One region of the Shewanella sp. ISS20 genome, then DNA from elsewhere that is predicted to be linked to it. Evidence: predicted binding sites of a transcription regulator. Region 1 holds the regulator's gene; the other holds the start of a gene.
The links. Region 1 encodes sigma-54, which starts transcription at its own class of promoters, with help from an activator protein. Its sites were predicted from a motif close to GTTGGCACGNNNNTNGNNT; they were not measured.
Positions count from the first base shown of each region.

Region 2: the regulator sigma-54 is predicted to act here: its motif matches at 5,618-5,636, upstream of flgF (flagellar basal-body rod protein FlgF).

Region 1 is NZ_JAWRZK010000001.1:3,435,568-3,444,131, forward strand. It holds gene AC1HDP_RS15575 (sensor domain-containing diguanylate cyclase) at 1-508, opposite strand, end outside; gene AC1HDP_RS15580 (FIST signal transduction protein) at 493-1,632, opposite strand; gene AC1HDP_RS15585 (YiaD family glycine zipper/OmpA-like lipoprotein) at 1,789-2,445, shown strand; gene mgtE (magnesium transporter) at 2,625-3,998, opposite strand; gene AC1HDP_RS15595 (HPr family phosphocarrier protein) at 4,085-4,360, opposite strand; gene rapZ (RNase adapter RapZ) at 4,347-5,201, opposite strand; gene ptsN (PTS IIA-like nitrogen regulatory protein PtsN) at 5,198-5,641, opposite strand; gene hpf (ribosome hibernation promoting factor) at 5,644-5,931, opposite strand; gene AC1HDP_RS15615 (RNA polymerase factor sigma-54) at 5,960-7,528, opposite strand; gene lptB (LPS export ABC transporter ATP-binding protein) at 7,634-8,365, opposite strand; gene lptA (lipopolysaccharide transport periplasmic protein LptA) at 8,365-8,564, opposite strand, start outside.
Region 2 is NZ_JAWRZK010000001.1:1,629,997-1,638,560, forward strand. It holds gene flgK (flagellar hook-associated protein FlgK) at 1-1,001, opposite strand, end outside; gene flgJ (flagellar assembly peptidoglycan hydrolase FlgJ) at 1,031-2,173, opposite strand; gene AC1HDP_RS07420 (flagellar basal body P-ring protein FlgI) at 2,192-3,334, opposite strand; gene flgH (flagellar basal body L-ring protein FlgH) at 3,345-4,019, opposite strand; gene flgG (flagellar basal-body rod protein FlgG) at 4,029-4,817, opposite strand; gene flgF (flagellar basal-body rod protein FlgF) at 4,829-5,572, opposite strand; gene flgE (flagellar hook protein FlgE) at 5,854-7,215, opposite strand; gene AC1HDP_RS07445 (flagellar hook assembly protein FlgD) at 7,268-8,035, opposite strand; gene flgC (flagellar basal body rod protein FlgC) at 8,049-8,465, opposite strand; gene flgB (flagellar basal body rod protein FlgB) at 8,468-8,564, opposite strand, start outside.

The DNA of each region.
Region 1 (8,564 bases):
GCTGTTTTCTAATGGTGATATCTCTAAAAATAATCAGTACTTGCCCTTGGCTTAAATGCGCAAATCGCGCTTCAAGGTGAATATCATCACCGTGAGTATGTAAGCTAAATTCATAGATGTTGGGTTGGTTTTTATCGCGCACCCCGGCTAAATGTTGCAGCAAGCTACTAATATCGTCAGTGACTATGGTGTTAGCTAAGCTTTGATTTTTCTCATGTAAGCTAAACACGCCTTGCAGCGATTGCCCGACTCTGAGCTCTAATACTCTATCTTTGCTATCAAGCCACACATAAGTATCAGGCATGGCATTCAGTAAAGAATTAAGGTTTTGATTCTTAGTATTAAGCTCATTGGAGCTGAGATCTAATGAGCGCTCGGTGATCAGTAAATCTTCCGTAAAATCTTCATAAGCTTGCTCTACCAGCTCAACTAAGCTGGCAAGCTTAGGATCGTCTGGTAGACCATCTGGATATAATTTATGGAGCTGACGTTTTAGTAATCTGTGCATAGTTCAGAAATACAGGTGATAGTCATAGTTTGGTTATGTAATTCTGCTTGATGTTTGTTATCAAAGGGCGCTATTTCCCCGTAAGAGTAAAAACCGCACACTTGAGTGTCATGATTGAGCCTTTCTTTAACTATATCAAGCTCTTCATCACTCATTTGCTTGAGTAATTGTTTGCGACCAACGCAGCTGATGAGAATGGCAAGCTGTGGATTGTCATGGGACTCTAAGCACGCCTCAATAGCACTGGCTGCGCCATTAATGATGGATTCAACATTGGCGCGCATCAGGCGGGCGGTCGCCCCTACTGGAATGCCGCCGGCAAAGGTGATGCTTTGATGTTCTTCATTCACGGCCACCATAGTGCGCACTAATTTAGTGCCGTGTCCCACTTGTGATATTTCAAGCGGATAACGCAGGCCGCTGGCAGGCAGGCCTTCAACTTTATCACCCAGATATTCTTTATAAACCGTTAACGCGGGTTGATGGTCAAGCTCTAATAGCTCATGGCCATCGGATGCCGTAATGAGTCTATCTGGGCCAAATGGCAGCCAACCGCCGCGAGAGCCATGGCTTACTTTCAAGGCACGGCCATAAAGACCAATGGCCACGACTTGTTTGCTACTAATGTGGTCTTGCGCCAAGGTATGGGTTTGGCGGAACAGGAAATTATCCCCCGCTAAACCGCCGGTAATAGCCACTTCTTTGGGTAAGTTATCGACTAAGCCTTGAGTTAAGTCGCTGCCAAACACATTAAGGCCATCACTTAATACCATGACCAGTTTTAGGTCGTCCCCAAGCAGTTCGTGAGCCAGCCGTTTACCTGTCTCATACGACTCTTGCGGCATATCCACTTGCTGGGTCGTCATACGGATACTGGTGTTACTAAAAGCAATGAGGGTTGCCACTAAGCCATTATCTATCACTTGGTCTTGGCTGATTTCACCAGCGGTGGTCGCGCCAATATAGAAGGCTAGGGGAAGTTGTTGTTGCAGGCTAGTTATGGCTTCTTGATATAGGGGTAGATTGCCAAATAAGAGTACTAATATCTGCTGCGGCTTTGAGGTATCTAAGCTGATGGCTTGATCCCAGTAGCCATTGCTAAAGCGTAACTGTTGGGTTTGCATAGCCGCATCCTTGACGAAACTAATTAAGTCCATAAATCAATTGAATTAAGTGTAGTCAATATTTGTAGTGTGGTGGGCAGTTAATCAAGGGATGCTTGCGATTATGTTTTGGCCAGTTATTATGGTGACCATTTTTTAGCTGTAGGAAATAAATGAATGAATAAAAATTGGATAATAGCTCCGCTGTTTTGTGTTGCTATGAGTGGTTGCAGTACTGTCAATCCGTATACGAATGAACAGCAATCTGCGAAAGCAACCAATGGCGCTATTATTGGCGCGCTTGCGGGTGTTGCTATTGGTGTGGCTTCATCAAGTAAAAATGATCGCGGTAAAGGCGCGTTAATTGGCGCAGCCTCAGGCGCGGCTTTGGGCGGCGGCATTGGTTATTATATGGACGTGCAGGAAACCAAATTGCGTCAGCAATTACAGGCCACAGGCGTGAGCGTGACTCGTGATGGTGATAACATCATTTTGAATATGCCTAATGAAGTGACCTTTGGGGTGGATCAAACTAACCTCAATCCTGCGGCTATGGGCGTGTTAAATTCAGTGGCATTAGTTGCCAACGAATATCCAAAAACTCGCTTAAATGTGTTGGGTTATACCGATAGCACAGGTTCAGATAGTTACAATTTGCGTTTATCGCAGGTGCGCGCATCTGAGGTGAGTAATTATTTGATGCAGCAAGGCATTAAGCCCCAGCGTCTCGGCGCTTCAGGCATGGGTGAAGCTAACCCGATTGCGAGCAATAGCACTAAGGCTGGTCAAGCGCAAAACCGCCGGGTTGAAATTGTGCTGACGCCAATTAAGTAATTAACTTATTCGGCCATTCATTGCATGAATAATCTAAGTGCATGAATGATCTGAGTGCATGAGCTAGCTAAGCTCAATAAGTTAGTAAAATAAACAAGGACCCGACGGGTCCTTGTTTATTTAGTCGCAGCGCTTTTGGCAGCGGCTGATGTTGAAATGACGGTTTAGAGGCTATTTGTCTAGATGCTGTGATTCATCAAAAACAGAGTCGCCAGTCCTAAGAAGGCAAATAAACCTATTACATCAGTAACTGTGGTGAGCACCATGCCGCCAGCTAATGCGGGATCAATGTTTAAGCGTTTCAACATTAAAGGAATGGCCGCGCCGGCAAGGCCTGCAACTGTCATATTGATAAGCATAGCGCCGCCTATTAGCATGCCAAGGGCCATATCGCCCTTCCACATCCACACGGCGACAAAGACTAAGCAAGCCCATAAGACACCATTGAGGAAACCAATGGCAAGTTCCTTGCCTATTAACCAACGTGAGTTACTTTGACCCACTTGCCCAAGGGCAATACCGCGGATAACTAAGGCTAAGGTTTGATTACCCGCCACGCCGCCCATGCTTGGGACAATTGTCATTAATACCGCGATTGTGGCAAATTTTTCAATGGTGCCTTCAAACATGTTACTGACAGAGGCGGCAAGTAAGGCCGCAAACAGGTTCATGGTCAGCCACAAAGAACGCTTTAAAGTACTTTTGAGCACAGGGCCAAAGGTATCTTCATCATCGTCCATACCGGCCATACCCATCATGGAGTGCTCGGCATCTTCACGAATAATATCGACCACATCATCGATGGTGATCCGGCCTAATAGATGACCTTCAGCATCAATCACTGGCGCAGATAACCAATCATGGCGTTCAAATAACTGCGAAATCTCAGTATCTGACATAGTGACAGGAATGCCTTCCATATCAGGGATCATTATATCGCGCACTGAAGTGGTAGGGTTTGACACTAGTAAGTCGGTGATACGAATGCCACCGAGTAAACGGTCGCGCTTATCTACCACATATAAAGTATCGGTCGCATCTGGCAGGCGGCCGCGTAGGCGCAGATAACGCAGAATCACATCAATAGTGACATCCGGTCTTAAAGTCACAGTATCGGTATTCATGATACTACCAGCAGTATCTTCAGGATAAGACAGGGCTTGTTCAACCCTAGCCCTATCTTGGGTGCTCATAGACAGCAGTACTTTTTGGTACAAGGCATCGGGTAAGCTGCGTAAAATATAGGCGAGATCGTCTGTGTCCATGCCAGCGGTTGCCTTAGCAACGCCTTCTGGGGACATTTGTTTAATTAGATGATCTTTTAAATCTTCAGGAAGTTCTTCAAGAATTTCACCGGCTTGATCATGATCGATAAGCTGCCATAGCACTCGCCTAGTTTGAGGAGTCGATGACTCCATAATATGCGCTATGTCTTGAGCGGCCATGTTGCTGAGCATATCGCGTACATGGACAAACGTCCCACTACCAAGGGCGTGTGACAGTTGATCTAGGAGTAACTGAGTATGATCATTATTGAGTGCTTCGACTGGCATGCATCCCTCCCTTTTTGGCAGGCGCATATCATACTCTTAGCCTAGCTAAATGAACACGCCCAATTCAGCGGCTTTTAGCGCCGGGTTTACTCATTCTCATCAAATCGGGCGTTGATTAGATTGCAAATTGCATCCATGGCCGCTTGTGCTTCTTCGCCTTCGGCGCGGATAAGTATGGTTTTTCCAGGGCCTGAGCCCAGCATTAATAACCCCAAGACACTTGCGGCCGAGGCTTGTTTATCACCTTGAATTAAGGTGATATTAGCCTGATATTCACTGGCCAATAACGCAAGTTTAGTGGCTGGGCGGGCATGTAATCCAAGCTTATTACATAGAGTTACTTGGCGCTCAAGCACTGGCATTATTAAGCTCTCGATGGCGCGATTGCACTGTGTGCTTACCGTTAGCAAAACGTTTTGCGAGTTGATCGGCAACATAAACCGATCTGTGCTGACCACCGGTACAACCAATCGCAATAGTTAGGTAACTTCTGTTATTGCGTTCTAATTGTGGCAACCAAGTACCCAGTAAGCTTTCAATTTGCCAGATGAACTTATTGACTTGCACTTGGCGGCCTAAGAACTCTTGCACTGGCGCATCAAGCCCGGTAAGCGGTCTAAGTTCTTGCTCCCAATGGGGGTTTGGCAAAAAACGCACGTCAAACATAAAATCGGCTTCGGTTGGCATGCCATGCTTAAAACCGAAGGATTCAAAGGTGATGACTAGCTCTTTTTCAACGCGGCCGAGCAAAATTTCCCGCACCTTATCGCTTAACTCATAAATGGTTAAGTTCGAGGTATCGATGAAATGGTCCATTATTTTGGACAGAGGAGCGAGCAATTCGCCTTCACGTTTAATCGCATCACCGAGTGAACTTTGGGATTTAGATAAAGGATGCAGGCGGCGGGTTTCACTGTAGCGCTTAAGAAGTACTTGATCGCTAGAGTTTAAAAACATGCTTTTAATAACAGTACTATTAGGCAGTTTACGCAGCTCTTGCTCAAGCAGTTTTTCTTGTTCAGGTAAATTACGTACATCGACACTGATGGCGATTTTATCGTTACTTACTTGCAATTCGCTCAGCAAACTACCGATTAGGGATAAAGGTAAATTATCGACACAATAATAACCAAGATCTTCTAATACTCGCAGGGCGACGGATTTCCCTGAGCCACTGCGGCCAGAGACTATAACCAGTTTCATGCTGTGATCACCTGATAGAGTTGAGTTTCATCTTCGGTCTTACGAATTTGCTTGAGAACTTGCTTATCACTCAGTTTTTCGGCTATTGCCGCTAAGGTCGTCAAGTGCTGCTGACATTCATCGCTCGGCACTAATAAAGCAAATATGATATCTACTGGTTGCTTGTCGATGGCATCAAACGATATAGGAGTTAAGCATTTAATAAGCACTCCTATGGGCTCGCTGATTGCATCAAGGCGACCATGAGGGATAGCAATGCCATTGCCTATGCCTGTGCTACCTTTCTTCTCGCGAGCTAATAGGCTCTCAAAAATTTCTTGGGAAGATAGGTTGGGGTATTGAGCTGCCACTAGATCACTGACAAGCTCAAGCCCCTTTTTCTTACTGCCCGGAGTGGCACAGGTAGTGCACTCTGGTCGCAGGATGGTACTGAGTTCCATCGTTAATGTTTTATTAATTTCTCTTTGTGTTTAATGACTTGACGGTCCAACTTATCTATCAGGGCGTCAATCGCGGCGTACATATCTTGATGTTCGGAGGTAGCGAATATTTCACCACCACTCACTAGTAGCTTGGCTTCAGCAATCTGCTGATTTTTTTCAACATTTAAAACAACATGCACATTATTGATCTGTTCAAAATGACGTTCAAGCTTTGTGAACTTGTTTTCAACATACTCGCGTAACGAATCGGTTACTTCTACGTGGTGCCCTGTCAGATTAATTTGCATAGATGCCTGCCTCCAGTGAGATGGTGGGTTATAAACTTTTACGCTGATTGGACGGTGGGATCAACATAGCTTCTCGATATTTGGCTATGGTGCGCCGTGCAACGTTAATTCCCTGTTCTGCCAAAAGCTGAGCCATTTTACTGTCACTCAGTGGTTTCTTTTGGTTTTCTGCAGCGACTAGCTTCTTGATAAAGGCTCTAATTGCTGTAGAGGAGCATTCTCCGCCGTCATCCGTGCCTACATGGCTAGAGAAAAAGTACTTTAATTCAAAAATTCCCTTAGGGGTATGCATATATTTTTGAGTCGTTACCCGTGAAATCGTCGATTCATGCATTTCAACGGCTTCAGCTATATCATTAAGAACCATAGGTTTCATCGCTTCTTCACCAAACTCAAAGAAACCTTGCTGGAACTCAACTATGCAAGTCGCCACCTTTAGAAGCGTATCATTGCGACTCTCTAAACTTTTAATAAACCATTTGGCTTCTTGCAAGTGGCCGCGAATAAACTGACTATCGGCTTGATTGCGACTGCTGCGAGCCATGGCGGCATAATGCTGGTTCACATTCAGTTTAGGCATATTATCGGGATTGAGCTCTACAACCCAACGACCATTTTTTTTGCTGACCGATACATCAGGGATCACGTACTCATCGCTATTTGGCGTAATTAACGAGCCGGGGCGCGGATTTAAGGTCTGGATCAGTTGCAGCGCATATTTGACATCATCTTCTTTGAGCCGAGTTTTTCGCATTAATAAACGAAAATCTTTGGCGGCTAAGACATCCAAATGTTCATCAATCAGCAGTCTAGCTTCCGCTAAATATGGTGTGTTTTCATTAAAATGCGACAGCTGAATAAGTAAACATTCGCGCAAATCTCGGGCGCCGACACCTATGGGATCAAAATGCTGAATCCGTTTAAGAACCGCTTCCACTTCATCAAGCTCTATATCGTCATCATCACTAATGGCATCCAGAATTTCAGCAGTCGATAAGGTGAGATAACCGCGTTCATCAATCGCTTCAATAATAGTGGTTGCAATGGCGCGATCGGTATCGCTAAACGGAGTCAGATTCTTTTGCCATTCTAAATGCTCATACAAGCCTTCGCAGGTTTCACCTTGAAACGGCATGTCATCATCGCGCAGATTACCAGAGCCTGTGTTACTAGTTGCGGTAAACACTTCATCCCAACTGCTATCAAAAGGCAGCTCTTCTGGCATAGTTTCTTGGGTGAGGGCATCACTAGTATCGACACTTGAGCTATCGCGCTCCATATCGACTTCATAGGAGTCAGCTTCAACGGCATCAGCTTCATAACTCATGTCGCTGCTGTCTGCTGTATTGTTGTCATTGGTTTCTAGTTCTTTGTCCTGACTCTTAACGTGAGTGACATCAAACTCGTTGCCTTCCGTCGCGGCTTGGATGGGATCATATTGCTCTTCATCCAATTCTAATAGCGGATTAGACTCCAGCGCTTGCTGAATTTCCTGCTGGAGTTCCATGGATGATAATTGCAGCAGACGAATGGCCTGCTGCAATTGCGGAGTCATGGTAAGTTGCTGACCCAGTCTAAGCTGGAGTGACGCTTTCATAATTACCGCTATCCCTACTTATGAGAGTTGTGATGGAAAACACTGAATAATAAGCGTATATCACAAAGTAAAAGACGACCTTACTGATCGCCTTGTTAAAGTTAACTATAGCCTGAATTGTTCACCTAAGTACACTGCGCGCACTTGCTGGTTATCTAATATTTCAGCGGGGGTACCTTCTGCAATCAATTCACCATGACTAACAATATAGGCATGCTCACAGACGTCTAAGGTTTCACGGACGTTATGGTCAGTGATTAACACCCCAAGCCCGCGGCTTTTGAGTTGTTCAATGATCTTTTTAATGTCGATCACTGAAATGGGATCAACCCCTGCAAATGGCTCATCGAGCAGAATAAACTTAGGATTGGCGGCTAATGCTCTAGCAATTTCAACCCGACGCCGTTCACCACCCGATAACGACATACCTTGCGAATCGCGAATATGGGTAATATGAAACTCTTCCAGTAAATGCTCTAGCTGCGCTTCACGCTCATCGCTATTGAGCTCTTTACGGGTTTGCAGCACCGCCATAATATTTTGATAGACGGTTAGTTTTCTAAAAATGCTGGCTTCTTGCGGCAAGTAACCTATGCCTTTACGTGCTCGTAAATGCATAGGGTCTTGCGTCAAATCTTCATCATTAATGAAAATATGGCCTTTATCACTTTTTACCAGCCCGACCACCATATAAAAGGTGGTGGTTTTGCCAGCACCGTTAGGGCCTAATAAGCCGACAATTTGGCCGGTTTTGACGGTTAAGCTCACATCTTTAACTACCTGTCGGCTTTTATAACTTTTGGCGAGATGCTCAGCCCTAAGAGTCAAGCTTGTCATTATTGAGATTGCCCCTCGTTATTCTTTGAGTCGACCGACTGGCTAGTTTTTAGTAGTTTAAACTTGCCATCGTCTTTGCTTGGCAAGTCATCTCTAAAGCTTTCTGGTTTGATGATAGTAATGACTCGCTCGTCTTTTTGCTTATCACCTTCAGCCATTAATTGTTGTTTTTCAATGTTATAAACGATTTTTTCGGCAC
Region 2 (8,564 bases), 1.8 Mb from region 1:
CGCCCCACCGACATTAACGGGTCGTTAATGTCTCTAAAAATCGGCGCACCTACTTGACCATTTTGATCTAATCCTTGCGCTTGCTGCTGATTGAAACTGGCGGCTATGCCTAAGGCTAGCTGGCCGACTTCACGGGCTGCCGGCAATAGACTGTTATCGCGATAATTAAATAAGGCGCCTAACTGCCCGCCAATATTCTCGCCTTTCACCGCAATCGACTGGCCACCAGAACTGGCATTAAGGCGCAACTCTTCTGCAAATGGACTGCCCTGCTCTGTGCCTAGGGTCATAGGCACTTGATTTGACACTAGCATGATACTGCCGCCGAGCATCACACTCTTGGCGCCGGTTTCTAGCGGGATAACACTCACCTGCGCAAACTGACTTAATTCTTGAAACAAGGCATCTTGATGATCAAGCAGCGCCGTATCTTGGCCGCCGGACTTCATCAACTCGCGATTAATATTGGCAAGCTCAACCCCAATTTGATTGACTCGCTCAGTAATCGCCACTATTTGATCATTGGTTTGCTGCAGTTGACCATTTAAGGTCGATTGCAACTGATTAATCGCCTTAGCGACTTCACCAGCATTATTAAGCACTGAGCCGCGCAGACCTAAATCGGCCGGTAAATCAGCTAAACCATTAAGATCGGCAAACAGTTGATTCAAGCTATTAGGAATGGCCTTGCCGATTTGTGAGAACAATTGATCTAGTTCGCTCAACTTTTTATCTTGGGTTTGCGCCGCGCTTAAACTGCTTTGACCTATACGCAATTCACGCTCGGCAAAGTCATTGTAAATACGCTTAACGTCAGACACATAAGTGCCGGTGCCATAAAAATTACCGCCAATGCGCTGCGTCCCTAAGGTATCTTGCTGCGCCACTTGCCTGTGATAGCCCTTGGTATTGACGTTAGTAATGTTATTACTGGTCACGCCTAGCTGTGATTGCGATGCCATCACCCCAGTGCGGGCAAGATTGAGTAAATCCACGCTCATAGCTGACTCCTTGACATGTTAGTCATGGCTTATTGGCCTTCTGCTGGAATTAAGGCCTTAACCGCTTCCATGACTCGCAGCACTTTGCGCGCGTATTGCGGGTCGGTGGCATAACCTGCTTGTGCCAAGGAGCGAATAAAAGCTTGGGGGGAAGCGGCTTGTGCACGCGCGCCTTGGTAGCGTTCGTTGTTTTCAATTAAGCCGACAAAATCATCAAAACTTTGTTTAATACCGTCATAGACCCGAAAATTGGCCGATTGCTTCACGGCTTGGCCGCGCTCATATTCCAGCGTCAATACTTGGGCTTTTTGCCCAGACCAGCGGCCATCGGCCTTAATATTGAAATAGTTATGACTGGGTTCACCATTTGGGGTCTTCACCATTTTTTGCCCCCAACCGGTTTCTAGCGCCGATTGCGCCAATAACACTTCTGGGGTAGTGCCAAGTTGCTTGGCGGCGGCCACTGCATGGGGGTAAAGCTGCTTTACAAAATGGCTAGGGGTTGAAGGCGATGCGCCCTGCGGCGCTATTACCGCCATCGGCGAGCGCCATTCAGTATCAAACTGATCACTTTGCGCCTTAGCGCGCGTATGCTTGAGCGGCTTAGCGATGGCAGCCAAGTCATTCGCACTTAAGAGCTTATCGAGTTCGCGCTTGAGGGTGTCAGTGGCACTGCTATCTGAACTGCAAATTGGCGCGGCGCGGCTATCAAGGGCGACGGCATCAATTTTGTAGGGAGTAAATCCTGTCGTGTGGATTGAGGCCGTGGAATTCACTTGTCCATTTGTGCCGCTTGGCAAGCTAGCATCGGCAATCATTCGCCCCTGAGCACCCGTAAGGGCCGATGCCGGAGTAATGCCTGCGCCATCTGCACTTAATTGCTGCACCATCATGTCAGCTAAGCCTAAATTGCCTTGATTACCGAGTTCTACGGCCATTTGTTGATCGCGCATTTGCTCGTAAAATTTAGTGTATTCACTGTTAAATGGGCTGTCGGATTCAAACACGGCATTGGCGGCGCGCATGCTTTGCATGAGCATTTGAACGAAGATACCTTCAAACTGGGCGGCCACCTCTTTCAAGGCGGCCTTATCGTCTTTTTGAGCGCGGGATCTTAGTTGATCTAAGCTTGCGAGATCCAAATAGTGACTTGAGTTAGCGAGCTTTTCCATAAGACACAGTGACAATAATCAGATGATGATAAGCTCTCCATGCAAGGCGCCTGCCATCTTTAACGCTTCTAATATCGCCAATACATCAGAGGGCGCAGCGCCTACTAAATTGACCGCCCGCACTAACTCATCCAAGGTGGTGCCTGGGTTAAATAAGAACATGCGATTATTTTCTTCCGACACATCTATGGTGCTTTCAGGCGTGACCACAGTCTCCCCATTAGCCAAAGCATTGGGCTGCGACACATTTAATGATTCGGCAATCGTGACAGTTAAGCCGCCATGGGTGACCGCCGCCGGCAATAAGCGCACGTTTTGGCCCACCACGATAGTGCCGGTACGCGAATTGACGATAATCTTGGCGACTTCAACGGCTGACTCCACTTCAATATTTTCTAACGTCGATAAGAAGGACACGCGCTGCGATACATCCCGCGGCGCGGTGACTTGCACCGATGATGCGTCCAGCGGGCGCGCCATATCCGGTCCCAGTAAATCATTAATGCTTTGCGCCAAGCGCTTAGCGGTGGTGAAATCTGGGCGGCGCAAATTAAAGGTGAGATAATCGCCGCTGGAAAATGGCGTTTCGACGGTGCGCTCGACTGTGGCGCCATTAGGAATGCGGCCAACGGTTGGGGTATTTTGAATCACCTTAGAGCCATCTAAGCCTTCGGCGCTAAAACCACTGACCACTAAACTGCCTTGAGCTATGGCATAGACATTACCATCCACCCCTTTCAAAAAGGTTTGCAGCAAGGTGCCACCGCGTAAACTTTTGGCTTCACCGACGCTTGAGACTGTAATGTCCATGGTTTGGCCGGGCTTAATAAAGGCCGGCATTTCGGCGCTCACAGCAACCACGGCCACGTTTTTAATTTTAGGGCGGGCATTATCGGGTAAATTAATGCCGAAGTTTTTAAGCATTGTTTTAAAGGTTTGTTCGGTGTAACTAGTTTTTTCACCCGTCCCAGGTAAACCAACCACCAGCCCATAGCCTATGAGTTGGTTAGAGCGCACCCCTTGAATATTGGCAATATCCTTAATGCGCTCGGCATGAACAGGTAGCGCCACCGAAACGAGTGAAAAACTTAATAAGCCTAAGCTTAAAACTCGTAAGCTGAATGATGTGAGATTGGTAACACACTGCGACAGACTGTTCATGATGCATTCCTTAGAAAGGCCACCAGCTACTCATAAAGAAACTGCTTAACCAGCCAACCTTTTGCGCTTCCGCAAAGGTGCCGGTACCACTGTATTGAATTCTGGCATTGGCCACACGATTAGAGGCTATGGTGTTATCTGGGCTGATATCTTGCGGGCGCACTATGCCGGTAACGCGAATGAACTCATCACCATTATTAATACTGATCCATTTTTCGCCGCGGATGACTAAATAGCCATTGCTCAGCACTTGCATCACGTTGGCAGAAATGTTCCCCGATAAACTGTTACTTTGATCGGCCGCCGATTCCCTACTAGTGTTAAAACTATCGTTATAAGCTAAATCAAGAGGTTTACCATTAATGGTGACATTGCCCCCCATGACTTTCAGCGGGTCGATACTCAAATCTGAGCTCTTACTAATCTCGTTATTGGCACTCTTTTTGGCCTGAGTCGATTCAGCCAACACCACAGTAATGATGTCACCGACTCTAAGGGCGCGAATATCAGAGAACAGGCTGTTGGCCTGACTCTCTTGATAAATAGAGCCTGTGGCCACTACTTTAGTCGGCGCCGATTCAGGATAGACAGGGGCGTAAAATGGGTCATCGGCAATGGGTTTATCACCGGTGGCGGCGCATCCGGTAACAACCAAGATGGCTAGGATAGATAATGAGCTGCGCATCAGCCTACCTCACAGATTTTGAGTCACGTAATTAAGCATTTGATCAACCGCCGAAATCACCTTGGAGTTCATCTCATAAATCCGCTGACTCTCAATTAAATTAACTAACTCTTCGGTGACATTGACGTTTGAGGTTTCAAGTGCCCCTTGGCGTATGATACCTAAACCATCTAACGAGGCCGTGCCTTGAATAGGTGTACCGCTGGCCCCAGTTTCTAGATACATGTTCTGTCCTATTGGGTCGAGGCCGGATGGGTTAATAAAGTCTGAAACACTAAACTGGCCTACCACCTGATTTTCAGCATTACCAGGGGTTTTAACTGACACTTCGCCTTCAGCAGAGACAGTAATAGATAAGGCATCATCCGGAATTGTGATCGGGGGTTGCAGGACATAACCAGAACCTGGGGTCACTATTTGGCCATTTTCATCCAAGTTAAATTGACCATTGCGGGTATAAGCTGTGGTGCCATCTGGCAGAGCAACTTCAAAAAAACCAGGGCCTTCAATCATCATGTCCAAAGAATTATCTGTGGTGAGCATATTGCCTTGGGTAAACTCTTTTTGAGTGGCCACCACTTTAGTCCCCGCACCTATGCTTAAGCCGTTGGGCAACTTAGTATTGGCCGCACTAATGCCGCCCGGTTGATTGACGGTTTGATACAAGAGATCTTCAAATACGGCGCGGCTTTTCTTGTAACCTATGGTGCTAGCGTTAGCGACATTGTTAGAAATAGTGGCAATATCGGTTTGCTGAGCATCAAGCCCGGTCTTACTAATCCATAGTGCTGGATGCATATCCTCTACTCCTAACTAATGCGCATTAATGCGGTGGAGGCGCGATTGATTTCTTCGCCGGTTTTCATCATTTTTACCTGCATTTCAAATTGACGTTGCAAGTCGATAAGCGACACCATTTCATGGACGGCATTGACATTACTGCCTTCAACGGCGCCCGCTTGAACTAACACGGCTTCATCCACAGGCGCTATTTCGCCCGACATTTGCCGAAATAAGCCATCTTCACCGCGCATCAGATTTTTCTCATCCGGGTTAACTAACTTAAGGCGCCCGACTTCTTCGATTACATTGGCCGCCGCCCCTTGAGGTCTGACAGAAATCGTGCCATCGGTGGCAATTTGGACTTTTTCTATGGGGATGGGCAGTACAATCGGCCCGCCATCGCCCATGACAGGATTACCGCGATCATTACGCAGTAAACCAGATTCATCGATTTGTAAGCTGGCAGAACGGGTATAAGCTTCACTGCCGTCAGCCGCTTGCACCGCAAACCAGCCCTTATCCTTGATAGCGACATCTAAATCACGGCCGGTAGTGCGAATGCTGCCTGGGGTAAAATCGGCGGCAGGATTTTCTGTCATGGCAAACACCCGAGTTGGCAAGCCATGGCCAAAGGCTTGCATTGAGCGCGCTTGCTCGATATCGGCTTTAAAACCGTCGGTATTGGCGTTGGCTAGGTTGTTAGCGCGAATGGCCAACGAATGCATATTCTGCTTGGCTCCACTCATGGCGATATAAATGAACTTATCCATGCTGCTCCGTCAATCTTTCTACTGGCGTCTGAATACAGGATAAGAAAGCAAGCTCTGTGCCATCTATCCCCTGCGTCGCCTTTAGCGTTGCAATGGCAACTAAGCATGGGTTGTCACTTAAGCTTGCTGGCAGATTGGGGTTGTAACTGGATTGACGTAGGTGTTTAAGGGGCGGCTGAGGGGTGAGGGCTAACTGATTGGAACCATCAGCAAGAAGTGCAATGCGCGGCCTAATAAGGCGCGCGCATTGCTACTAACTATTATTAACTAACCATTGTTAGTTAACGTATCTGCAATACGGTTTGCTGCAAGGTGTTATTCACTTCAAGGGTGCGCGAGTTAGCCTGGAAGTTTCGCTGCGCCGAGATTAAATCCACTAATTCAGTGGTTAAATCTACGTTGGATTGCTCAAGCGCCGATGAGCGAATATCGCCAAAGGTGCCAGATTTAGCCTCCCCAGCTAACGCCGGGCCTGAGTCTAAACTTGCCTTCCACGAAGTATTGCCAGCTTGAGTTAAGCCTTGCTCATTAGCAAAGCGTGCCAACGCTACCCGAGCTAACGGCACAGTCGAGCCGTTAGAGTAACTGGCTGTCACTAGGCCATCGCTGCCCACTTCAACGTTAGTTAAGCGGCCAACGGTAGTACCGTCTTGCGTCAACTCAGTTACTTCAAAGGGTGAGGCAAATTGAGTCGGACTATTAAATTTAACTGTTAACGCTTGAGTGCCATCGGCACCAGCACCCAGTACGCCAGCGCCATTGACGCCCAGCTCTTCGGTGGTAATAGTGACTGGAGAGCTGCCGGTGTACACACCAGTATCATTAAATTTAACTACCGCGCCTTTCCAACCGCCCGCGTTAGTTGCCGACGCTGCCGTATCAGGCGTGCCGTCGGCATCGGTATCCGTTTGATAGGTGCCAGCGGCGCCAGAGACATCTACTTGCAGGCCATCTACCGCATAAAAGGCTACCCAGTTACTTTCGCCGGTATAGGCGCCATTTTCTGGTCGCACAAAATAACTGGTCATAATGTGTGGCTCCCCCAGTGAGTCATAAAAAGTCACTGAGGTAGAGTTATTAAAAGTATCAGGATCGTTTGGGTCAAATAGCGATGGTTTTTTAACATCTTCGCCCGCGTTCAAATTCATCTGTATGCCGACTTCCGCCGTTTTTACTGGGCTACCGGCCGTATCTGGAATTTTCACTTGCGCTGTGGTGGTTAAGCTTACTGAGGTTGAATTACCGTCTTTATCCACTGGAAACGCTTGCAAGAAATTACCGGCGGCATCGGTTAAATAATTACCTGAGTCAATTTTAAAGGCACCAGCGCGAGTATAAGCAAAGTCTTGGTTACCTAAGCCAGTTGACGTCACAAAAAAGCCGCCGCCACTAATGGCCATATCAAGGGCGTTACTGGTGAACTTTAAACTGCCTTGATGAAATTGCTGCGCCACTTGAGTGGTAGTCACGCCGCCACCGACCGCAGTTTTACCGCTAGAGAAAATCGAGTTGGCATAGACATCGGCAAACTCGGCGCGCGACTCTTTAAAACCTACGGTATTGACGTTTGCCACGTTGTTCGCTGTGGTATTAAGATCTTTCTGGGCGGCAGCGATACCACTAAGTGCAATATTAAATGACATAGTAAACCTCTACTTCAACTCGACTTGGCGGCAAGGCTTTGCCGCCGCGGCATTATTTGTTTTCAGCAACGGCAAGTACGTCACCGAGTTTGACTCCGCCGATTCCTTTAAGATTCAGAATGGCCCCCGTAGTTGCATTGCCCAGTGACACACTGGTCACATGGGCATAACTCGATACTGGTAATGCTTGTGACTTACCATCAAGCTTACCGCTCGCTTTAAACACATAATTGCCCGCAGCGACTAACTCGCCTTTGCTATTTTTGCCATCCCAACCGAAGTCGACATTACCACCCGCGCTGCCATCCACCGCAAAGGTAGTGATTAGCTGACCTTTTTGATCTTCAACCCGCACCATGATGTCTTTAATAGGTTGGGGGGTAGTGACTACCGCATTAACATTAGGATCTTCGGCGCTCACATGGGTGGTGGCTGATGGGATCAACACCTTTTGCCCAACTAAACCAGACGCTTGCAACGCTTGGCTGGACGTCATCACACTATTAAGCGTTACAATTTCAGCATTGAGCTTGGCAATGCCATCCACGGTTGAAAACGAGGCCATCTGCGCAATCATCTGATCATTACCCACAGGCTTAAATGGGTCTTGCATGGATAACTGTTGACTCAGCAAGGCAAAGAAATCCGCTTGTGTCAGTTCTTGGCCTTTAGGTTCAGGGGTCTTAGCATCTTCTGGTAAACGAATGCCGTCTAAAAACGGATTGGTCGTCACTGTCGTATTTTTGCTAATAGCCGAACCTAGGTTAGATTGGCTATTTGCCGGTAAGGGGCCGGTACCCAATGGATTAACCAGGTTCACGACTTACCTCCTATTATTTACCGATACGCAGTGTCTGCTGCAACATAGATTTGGCAGCATCTGCCACTTGCACATTCATTTGATACGAGCGCGAAGAGGAAATCATGTCCGCCATTTGCTCCATAACATTGACATTGGGCTTATAAATAAAGCCATCGGCGTCAGCCATAGGATGTGCGGGGGAATATTCCTTTTGCAGTAACTCATCACTTTCCACTATGCCCTTAACCACTACACCTTGGCCATGTTGCTGCTGATGACTCGCTTTGGCCATAGCGGCTTCAAATATCGGATAACGGGCGCGATAGGTTTTATCTTGGCTACTGGACACGGCATCGGCGTTGGCAATATTACTCGCCGTGGTATTCATCCGAATCGATTGCGCCGTCATGCCGCTACCTGAAACGTCAAAAATATTAAATAAGCTCATGATTAATTACCTTTTAATGCTTTTGTTAGGCCACTAAACTTACTGTCGAGAAATCCTAATGACATTTGATATTCCAGCGAGTTTTGCATAAACGCTGTT